One region of the Oerskovia sp. NPDC060338 genome, then DNA from elsewhere that is predicted to be linked to it. Evidence: predicted binding sites of a transcription regulator. Region 1 holds the regulator's gene; the other holds the start of a gene.
What was found. Region 1 encodes Rex, which represses fermentation and respiration genes when NADH is low (regulators of the CRP and FNR family bind a similar motif). Its sites were predicted from a motif close to CTTGTGAANNNNTTCACAAG; they were not measured.
Positions count from the first base shown of each region.

Region 2: pflB (formate C-acetyltransferase) is a predicted target of Rex. The motif match lies at 2,259-2,278, and genes of this name have one in related genera.

Region 1 covers NZ_JBHXCQ010000004.1:212,317-217,458, forward strand. The annotation lists gene ACFWGN_RS06790 (histidine phosphatase family protein) at 1-664, opposite strand, end outside; gene ACFWGN_RS06795 (MarR family winged helix-turn-helix transcriptional regulator) at 757-1,263, opposite strand; gene ACFWGN_RS06800 (YceI family protein) at 1,479-2,030, shown strand; gene ACFWGN_RS06805 (redox-sensing transcriptional repressor Rex) at 2,194-2,898, opposite strand; gene ACFWGN_RS06810 (glutaredoxin family protein) at 2,994-3,353, opposite strand; gene ACFWGN_RS06815 (HAD family hydrolase) at 3,459-4,268, shown strand; gene ACFWGN_RS06820 (30S ribosomal protein bS22) at 4,408-4,506, opposite strand; gene ACFWGN_RS06825 (acetoin utilization protein AcuC) at 4,728-5,142, opposite strand, start outside.
Region 2 covers NZ_JBHXCQ010000005.1:104,446-109,587, forward strand. The annotation lists gene dxs (1-deoxy-D-xylulose-5-phosphate synthase) at 1-728, shown strand, start outside; gene ACFWGN_RS07845 (glutamate--cysteine ligase) at 856-1,998, opposite strand; gene pflB (formate C-acetyltransferase) at 2,534-4,816, shown strand; gene pflA (pyruvate formate-lyase-activating protein) at 4,838-5,142, shown strand, end outside.

The DNA of each region.
Region 1 (5,142 bases):
CCGGCAGCAGGTCTGCGACCGGCTCGGTGTAGTGGATCCCGACGAGGCGGTCGCCGTCGAAGCGCAACGACGTGAGGGACGCGAGCGAGCACTGGCGGTTGCGCGGGTCGTGCCACAGCCGCTTGCCCTCGAACGCCAGGCGCGAGATCCAGATGGGGAGCTGGTGGCTCACGAGCACGACCTCGCGGCCCTCGGCCTGCTCGCGCGCGTCGTGGACCGCGGCGTGCATGCGCGCGACCTGCTCCTTGTAGGGCTCGCCCCACGACGGGCGCAGCGGGTTCCACAGGTAGGGCCAGTGCCCGGGGTGCCGCAGCGAGCCGTCGCCCACGCCGAACTTCATGCCCTCGAAGTGGTTGCCCGCCTCGATGAGCCGCTCGTCGGTCCCGAGCGGCAGGCCGAAGGCCTCGGCGACGGGCGTCGCGGTCTCCTGCGCGCGCTGGAGCGGGGACGCGATGACGAGGGCGACGTCGAAGGGCTCGTGCACGCCGTCGTCGGGCAGCGCGGGCGCACCCTCCGCGGGCTTGCCCGACAGGTGCCCCGCGACGCGACGCGCCATGGTGTGCCCGAGCTCGGAGAGGTGGTACCCGGGGATTCGCCCGTAGAGGATGCCGTCCGGGTTGAAGACTTCACCGTGACGCATGAGGTGGACCGTGGTTGCAACCATGCCGACCAGTCTCCCAAAGATCTGGCCCGCGCGGTGCACGTGCCCGGGGTGCTCCGGGCCACACGTCACCGCCCGGCGCGCCCGGGCCCTACCTACTGCTCGCGCGGCTCCGCGACCCGGCACGCCTCGGCGATGGCGTCCATGGCCTCGCCGAGGTTGCGGAGCTGGGCCGGGGTCAGGACGTCGACCATGTAGCGACGGACCGCGGTCACGTGGCCAGGGGCCGACGCGACGAGCTCGGCGTACCCGGCCTCGGTCATGACGCAGTTCACACCCCGTCCGTCGCCCACGCTCGCGGCGCGGCGCACGAGACCGCGCTGCTCCATGCGGTGGACCGTGTGGGTCACGCGGCTGCGGGAACGGGCCAGGCCGTCGGCCAGCGCGGACATGCGCAGGGTGTGGTCGGCCGCCTCGGACAGGCGGACCAGGAGCTCGTACTCGCCGAGGGTCAGGCTCGAGAGGTCCTCGTGCTCCCTGCTGAGGGCCTCGACGAACCGCGCCGAGCCGTCGAGGAACGAACGCCAGTAGCGCTGCTGGTCGTCGTCGAGCCAGGGGGTGGCGTGCACCGTGGTGGCGTGCTGGTCCTGCTGAGCCGTCATCTCTTCCTTCATCCGTCACGCCCCCTCCGTGTGAACAACGGCCCCATTCTCCCATCGTCGGGGGTGGCGGCTGGTCCAGGGAGAACTCGTGCCCTCCTCGGGGAATAGAGGGCGATGGGCTTGCGTTGATGCGTTCGTATGAAGTTGAATCTTCAACTAATGGCACGTCGACGGCGCGCCTGACGCAACGCAACTCGACCTCTCAGGAGACACCCATGGCCACGAACCTTCCCGCCGGACTGACCGCAGGCACCTACGCGATCGACCCCTCGCACTCCCAGGCGACCTTCACGGTCCGCCACGCAGGCATCTCCAAGGTCCGCGGCTCGCTCGCGATCGCCGACGGCAACATCACCATCGGTGACGACGTCGAGTCCTCCAACGTGGTCGCCGCGATCGACGCCAAGTCGGTCAACACCGGTGACGCGGGCCGCGACGGCCACCTGCAGTCGGCCGACTTCTGGGACGCCGAGAAGAACCCGACCTGGAACTTCGTCTCGACCGCCGTCGAGGCCGACGACGACGACTTCGTCATCGCGGGAGACCTGACCATCAACGGCGTGACCAAGCCGGTCAAGCTCGAGACCGAGTTCACGGGCACCGCCGTCGACGCCTACGGCAACTCGCGCGCCGGGTTCGAGGCCGAGACCGAGATCTCCCGCAAGGAGTTCGGCCTGACCTGGAACGTGGCCCTCGAGGCCGGCGGCGTGCTCGTCGGCGACAAGATCAAGATCGCGCTCGACCTCTCGGCGATCAAGCAGGCCTGAGCCTCTCTCCCCCGACCGGCCCCCGCGCCCTGACGCAGCCCGGTACGCCAGGAGCCGGCGACCCGTGACGGGTCGCCGGCTCCTGTGCTGTCCGGGCGAGGTGCGCACGGTGCCCGACGGCGGGACGCGCCCCCGCGGTCGGCTCGCCACCCGGCGGGGCACCCTAGGCCCCGGCGCCCTCGTCGTCGTCCTCGTCCGCGCCGGGCTCGCCCGAAGGACGGTTCGCGAGCGCCCGGGCCTGCGCGTGGAAGGCCAGGATCTGCAGCTCGCTGCCCACGTCGACCGAGCGCACGATCACGTCGTCGGGCAACTGGAGGGCGCGCGGCGCAAAGTTGAGGATCTCGCGGACCCCGGCCTCGACGACCCGCTCGGCGACGTCCTGCGCGACGTGCGCGGGCGTGGCCAGGACGACGATCGTGACGTTCTCGCGGGCGATGACCTCCTCGAGCGCGTCGACGTGCTCGACCACGAGCCCCGCAGCCTCGGTCCCCACGACCGACGGTGACGCGTCGAGCAGGGCCGCGACCTCGAAGCCGCGGGTCCCGTAGCCCGAGTAGTTCGCGAGCGCGTGGCCCAGGCTACCGATGCCGATGATCGCGATCCGGTGCTCGTCGGTCACGCCCAGCGCCGACGTGATGTAGGTCGCGAGCGAGTCGACCACGTACCCCACACCGCGCGTCCCGTACGACCCGAGGAACGACAGGTCCTTGCGGAGCTGTGCGGAACCGACCCCGGCCAGCTCGGCGAGCTCGGTCGACGACGTGGTCTCCACGCCGCGCCCCTCCAGATCGCGCAAGGCCCGCAGATAGGCGGGCAGACGTGTCACCGTCGCGCCAGGAATGCCGGTGTCCCCCAGGGTCTCTGCCACTCGTACCACCCATACCTCGTCATGTCGTCGTCGTTGACGACCTCGCTGTGCTGCTGTCTCGGATCATCTCAGGCTCTGGGCCCGAACGCGGAACGTCAGCCGCTGACGCGCCGCCGCGCGAGCGCCTTGGCGAGCCGTGCGCCGTCGACCTGCCAGAACCCCTGCTGGACCCCGTCCACGGTCACGACCGGGACGTAGTCCCCGTACTCGGCCGCGAGCGCACCGGTCGGGTCGTCGTCCACGTCGACCTCGGTCCACGTGACCTGCTGCTCGGCGCACACCGCCTCGACGATCTGACGGGCCGTGTCGCACAGGTGGCACCCGTCGCGCCCGTAGAGCACGACGCGCGGGGGCACGGCCCGGGGAGCGGTGGCAGGGGCGAGGGCCTCGGACCCTGCCTCGGGTCCTGCGGCTCGTCCTGCGGCATGTCCGGCGGCGGGTTCTGCGGGGCTCACTCCCCCAGCCTACGCATCCCGGACAGAAGGTCCGTCCGGGTGCCCGGCGTCTTGAGGTGCGCGGGGCGTCGGCGGGCGTCGGCGGGCGCCGATAGAGTGGACGGCATGCCGACGTCTGCACCTGGGTCCACCCATCCGACGGCGGCCTTCTTCGACGTCGACAACACCATCATCCGGGGCGCCAGCTCGTTCCACCTGGCCCGGGCGCTGTACCAGCGCGGCTTCTTCTCCACCCCGGACCTCGTGACGTTCGCGTTCCACCAGGCCCGCTACCTCGTGCTCGGGGAGAACAAGCGCCAGATCGACCAGGTCCGCTCGCGCGCCCTCGACCTCATCGCGGGCCGCTCGGTCGCCGAGGTCGTCGCGATCGGCGAGGAGGTCTACGACCAGGTCCTCTCGCTGCGGATCTTCCCCGGCACCCAGAAGCTCCTCGACGAGCACATCGCGGCCGGCCACCAGGTGTGGCTCGTGTCCGCGACCCCTCTGGAGATCGGTCAGCTCATCGCCCGGCGGCTCGGCGCGACCGGGGCGCTCGGCACGGTCGCCGAGCACGAGGACGGCCTCTACACGGGCCGCCTCGTGGGCGACATGATGCACGGCCGGGCCAAGGCGGCCGGTGTCCGCGAGCTCGCCGAGCGTCACGGGATCGACCTCGCCGCGTCCTACGCCTACGGCGACTCGCTCAACGACGTGACCATGATGCAGGCCGTCGGCCACCCGTGCGCGATCAACCCCGACACGCGCCTGCGCCGCCACGCCAAGGACGTCGGATGGCCCATCCGCGAGTTCCGCGGCAGGCGCCGACGCGTCGCGAACCGCGGGCTCAAGACCGCGAGCTGGGCGGGGGCGGCCTGGGTCCTCGGGCTCGTCATGCGCTCGATCCGGCGCTCGCTCAAGGGCCGCACGGGCCTCTGACCCACCGCGGTCCAGGAGCAGGCCGCGACGCGACCTCCGCTGCCTGGTCGGGCACGACCCCACCCGGACATGCGAAGAGCCCGGCACCCCTGAGGGTTCCGGGCTCCTGCGACAGCCGGCGCGAGACCGCGCCGCACTGCTACTTCTTGTTACGACGCTGGTGGCGCGTCTTGCGAAGCAGCTTGCGGTGCTTCTTCTTGGCCATACGCTTGCGGCGCTTCTTGATGACGGAGCCCATGGGTCCTCACAATGCTGGATCGGTGTGCGATCGGGATCGCCCCGATCATGGTGGTCCACGGCTGATCGGGAACCGACCAACACGAGAAAAAGTCCGTCCCTTACCCTACCTGCTCCCAGCCTGTCGCCCGAAATCGAGCGAGGGTGACGTCGTCGGGCAGGAGGCGGGGCGCCCTGGCGGGCGCTCGCACGCCGCCCCGTTCCGGGGCTCCCCGACCCACCTCAGTCGAAGTGTGCGTCCAGTCCGAGCAGCGGGAACACGGCCCTGCGCGTCGCGACGACCGCGCGGTCGACCTCGTCCTCGGGGTCGTAGCCCCGCCCCCACGACGTGAACGCGACCTCGCCGTCCCCCATGAGCGCGGCGGTCTCGCGGTGCGCGACCGCGGTGATGTGGTCGCGCCACGCGACCGGCACGGGCGTGGACGGCGCCACGGGCGCGTGGACGACCTCTGCGACGACGTTCGACCACGCGAACGGGACGACCGACGTGACCGAGTAGCCCCCGCCGCCCAGGGCGACCCAGCGCCCCTCGGCGAGCTCGTGCGCCAGCTCGTGGATCCACCGCACGGCCGCGCGCTGGGCGTCGATGCTCACGTCGAGGTCGCTCAACGGGTCGTGACCGTGCGCGTCGCAGCCG
Region 2 (5,142 bases), on a different contig from region 1:
ACCGCGCGTTCGACCAGGTCCTCATGGACGTGGCCCTGCACAAGGCCGGCGTGACGTTCGTGCTGGACCGCGCCGGGATCACGGGCGAGGACGGCGCGAGCCACAACGGCATGTGGGACATGGCCATGCTGCGCATCGTGCCGGGCCTGCACCTGGCTGCCCCGCGCGACGAGGCCACGCTGCGCGAGGCCCTGCGCCACGCGGTCGACATCGACGACGCCCCCTCGGTCGTGCGCTACCCCAAGGGCGCGGTCGTCGCGCCCATCCCCGCGATCGAGACGCTCGACGGCGTCGACGTGGTCGCGCGCCACGACGCCGCACCGGCCAAGAAGACCAAGGCCGCGGCCGCGGCGACCCGCAAGGTCCTGCTCGTGGGCGTCGGCTCCATGACGGGCACCGCCATGGCCGCGGGCAAGGCGCTCGCGGCCCACGGCGTCGAGGTCACGGTCGCGTCCCCGACCTGGGTCCTGCCGCTGCCCTCGGCGCTCGTCAAGCTCGCGGGCGAGCACGACCTGGTGGTCACGATCGAGGACGGCATCGCCGACGGCGGCGTGGGCTCGCTCCTGGGACAGCGCGCGGTCGAGGCCGGGATCACCGTCCCCGTGGTCCCGCTGGGTCTGCCCACGGTCTTCCTGGAACACATGACGATCGACCAGGTGAAGACGACGCACCGCCTCACGGCGCAGGACGTCACGCGCGACGCGCTCACGGCGCTCGCGCTGCTCTGACCGAGCGGGTCGAGACGAGGACGGGGCACGGACCGCGCGGTCCGTGCCCCGTCCTGCGTCCTGGGTCGACTCGGCCTTGGGCCCGGCTGGGCCGGCTGGCCCCGGCTGGGCCGGGTCGCGCAGCGCCTCAGACGAGCGTCGCCTCGGCGGCCCGCTCGATCACGGCGCGCAGGTCGCCCGACGCGGCGAACCACGCCCGCTGGCGTCCCGCGCCACCGCCCGTCGACCACAGCCGCCCGAGGAGCTCGGTCACGGCGTCGAGGTCGCCCGCGTCGACGAGCGCCTCGCGCACGTGCGCGACGAGCTGCCCGACGACGTCGTGCGCGGTCGCGGGCCTCCACGTGAGCGGCGAGACGAGGTCTCCGGCGATCCCGGAGCGCCCGGCCCGCCAGGACGCGGTGCGCAGGAGCTCGGGGTGCAGCATGGGCGCCGCCGTGCCCGCGTCCGCCTCGCGGGCCGCGGTCTCCACGAGCCCGCGGGCCAGGGCTGCGAGCAGGGTCGCGGTGTCCGCGTCGAGGCACACGTCCGCGACGCGGATCTCGACCGTCGGGTAGGACGCCGAGAGCCGGGCGTCGAAGTAGATCATCGCGGTGTCGAGGATGGTCCCGGTGCCGACCAGCGCGTCGACCGTGGCGCGGTACGCCTCGGGAGTGCCGAACGAGGGCGCGGGGCCCGCCGTCGGCCACCGTGACCACACCTGGGAGCGGAAGCTCGCGTAACCGCTGTCCTCGCCCTGCCAGTAGGGCGAGTTGGCGCTCAGGGCGAGCAGCGGGGCGAGCCAGGGGCCGATCCGGTCGAGGACCGCGACGCCCTCTGCGTCCGAGCCGACCGCGACATGGACGTGGCAGCCGCCCGTGAGCTGCTCGCGTGCCGTGAGGCCGAACGCGGCGCGCGCCTCGAGGTAGCGGAGCTTCCCGACGGTCGTGGGGGACACGGGCACGGGTGAGGTGCCGAGCGCGACGATGCGCGCGTCGCGCTGCTCGGCGGCCTTGTTGGCCCGCGCGCGCCCGTCGCGGATCTCCTGGGCGAGGTCCGACAGGTCGGCGCACGGGTGGGTGCCGGTCTCGAGCTGTTCCTCCATGAGCTCGAGCTCGAGTTCCCCGCCGGGAGCGTCGCCGGGCCGGTCCGGCCCCGAGCCGCCCGATGCTCCGAGCCCCGCCTGGGTGGGCTCGCTCGTGCTCGCGGCCTCGATGACCTCGGCGGCGACGGCGGTCGGGACGCCGTCCGGTCCGATGAGGAGGAACTCCTCCTCGACTCCCATGGTTCGCATCGAGGCAGTCTCACACGCGCCGGGGTCACCTCGCACGCAGGGGGCCCGACGGCGTCGCGCGCCCTGGCCGGGAGGGTGACGCTGGGGCGCGGGGGAGGGCCCGGCGCCGATACCGAGAATGGTCGGTGCGGAAATGCCGCGTCGGTGTTCTCTCCGTATCGTGGGTGCTCGTGGCGACGTGGCGGACGAAAGTGCTCGAGGTGCATTCCGCAAGGGACTTTGGTCCCGAGTAGTCACTTGTCGAACGCCCAAGGAAGGGTCATGTGAAGACTGTCACAAGCGGGAATGCCGGGCCCTGGGGAGGTGTTCCAGCAGACAGAAAGGTTGCAATCCCGCCGTTTCGCGGGGCGTGGCCCGGTGTCCGACGGTTCACCCTGTGAGCCAGGTGACAGCGACTTGACCACCCCCGGACCCTCTCGGGGTCGTAGCCTGAAAGGGCGAAGGAGAACGGCAGGACGGCACGGATTTCCCGCGTCGACCAAGGTCTTTACCCCCGCCGCGCAGGCTGCGCGGCGTGGACGTCGAGGAGAGTGATATGACCAGCATTTCCGAGGCTCGCAGCACCACTGGCGGCCAGGACGACGCGACCGTCCCCGCTTGGGCCGGCTTCACCGCGGGTCCCTGGCAGGACACGGTCGACGTGCGCGACTTCATCCAGCGCAACTACACCCCGTACGAGGGTGACGACTCCTTCCTCGCCGGGCCCACGGAGCGCACCACAGGCATCTGGGCCAAGCTCTCCGAGATGTTCCCCGTCGAGCGCGAGAAGGGCATCTACGACGTCGACCCGCACACGCCCGCGGGCATCACGGCCCACGCGCCCGGGTACATCGACAAGGACGCCGAGGTCATCGTCGGCCTCCAGACCGACGCCCCGCTCAAGCGCGCGATCATGCCGAACGGCGGATGGCGCATGGTCGAGGGCGCACTGGAGACCTACGGCTACCCGGTCGACCAGGAGCTCAAGAAGGTCTTCAGCGAGTACCGCAAGACCCACAACCAGGGCGTGTTCGACGTCTACCCGCCCAACGTCCGTGCCGCCCGCAGCTCGCACATCATCACGGGCCTGCCCGACGCCTACGGCCGCGGCCGCATCATCGGCGACTACCGCCGCGTCGCGCTCTACGGGGTCGACCAGCTCGTCGCCGCCAAGAAGCTCGACAAGCTCGACCTCGACACGCAGCCGTTCAGCGAGAAGATCGTGCGCGAGCGCGAGGAGCACGCGGAGCAGATCCGTGCGCTCGGCGAGCTCAAGGCCATGGCCGCCTCGTACGGCTACGACATCTCCGGCCCGGCCACGAACGCCCGCGAGGCCGTCCAGTGGCTCTACTTCGGCTACCTCGCCGCGGTCAAGGAGCAGAACGGCGCCGCGATGTCGTTGGGCCGCACCTCGACCTTCCTCGACGTGTACCTCGAGCGCGACCTGGCGAACGGTGTCATCACCGAGGAGCAGGCGCAGGAGATCATCGACGACTTCGTCATCAAGCTGCGGATCGTGCGCTTCCTGCGCACCCCCGAGTACGACTCCCTGTTCTCGGGCGACCCGACGTGGGTCACCGAGACCATCGGTGGCATGGGCGACGACGGTCGTCCGCTCGTCACCAAGAACTCGTTCCGCTTCCTGCAGACGCTCTACAACCTGGGTCCGGCCCCCGAGCCCAACATGACGGTCTTCTGGAGCCCGCGCCTGCCCCAGGGCTTCAAGGACTTCTGCGCCAAGGTCTCGATCGACACCTCGGCCGTCCAGTACGAGTCGGACGAGCAGATCCGCCCGGCCTGGGGTGACGACGCCGCGATCGCCTGCTGCGTCTCGCCCATGGCGGTCGGCAAGCAGATGCAGTTCTTCGGTGCCCGCGTGAACCTGGCCAAGACGCTCCTGTACGCGATCAACGGCGGCAAGGACGAGGTCACGGGCAAGCAGGTCTCGCCCGTCGTGGCCCCCGTGCCCGAGGGCCAGCCGCTCGACTACGACGACGTCCGTGCCCGCTTCGACAAGACCATGGACTGGCTCGCCGAGACCTACGTCGAGGCGCTCAACTGCATCCACTGGTCGCACGACAAGTACGCGTACGAGCGTCTCGAGATGGCCCTCCACGACAAGGAGGTGCTGCGGACCATGGCCTGCGGCATCGCCGGCCTCGCGGTCGCGGCGGACTCGCTGTCGGCCATCAAGTACGCGAAGGTCACGCCCGTCTTCGACGAGCGCGGCATCGTCGTGGACTACGTGACCGAGGGCGAGTACCCCGCCTACGGCAACGACGACGACCGGGTCGACGCGATCGCGGTCGAGCTCGTCGAGTCGTTCATGGCGAAGATCCGCTCGCACAAGATGTACCGCGACGCGCTGCCCACGCAGTCCGTCCTGACCATCACGTCGAACGTCGTCTACGGCAAGGCCACGGGCAACACGCCCGACGGTCGTCGTGCGGGCGAACCGTTCTCCCCGGGGGCCAACCCGATGAACGGCCGCGACACGCACGGCATGCTCGCCTCGGCCCTGTCGGTCGCGAAGCTGCCGTACAACGAGGCGCAGGACGGCATCTCGCTGACCAACACGGTCGTCCCCAGCGGCCTGGGCCGCACCCGGGACGAGCAGGTCGCGAACCTCGCGGGTCTGCTCGACGCGTCGGTCGGTGGCGACGGCTACCACATGAACGTCAACGTGCTGGTGAAGGAGACCCTCGAGGACGCCATGGAGCACCCCGAGAACTACCCTCAGCTCACGATCCGTGTCTCCGGGTACGCCGTGAACTTCGTCCGGCTGACCCGCGAGCAGCAGCTCGACGTCCTCTCGCGGACCTTCCACGGCGCTCTCTGAGCGCAGAACGGCGGAACCATCATGACGACTCTCTCGACGCCCGCAGCCGGCCAGGTGCCCGCGCGTGCCGCCGCCCGCTACGGGGTCGACGGGGTCGCCTCGGCTCCGCTGCCGTGGCGGACCTCCGGTGACGCCCTGGGCCACGACAGTGACCTGGACGCACCGGAGGCCCCCCGCCGCCGGACGGGGGCCGGGGTCTCCGGCCTCTCGACGGCCGAGGACCTCGACCGGCACGACAAGCTCGCGATGATGCGCTCGGGCGAGCTCGGCTCGGTCCACTCGTGGGAGCTCGTGACCGCGGTGGACGGTCCGGGCACGCGCCTGAC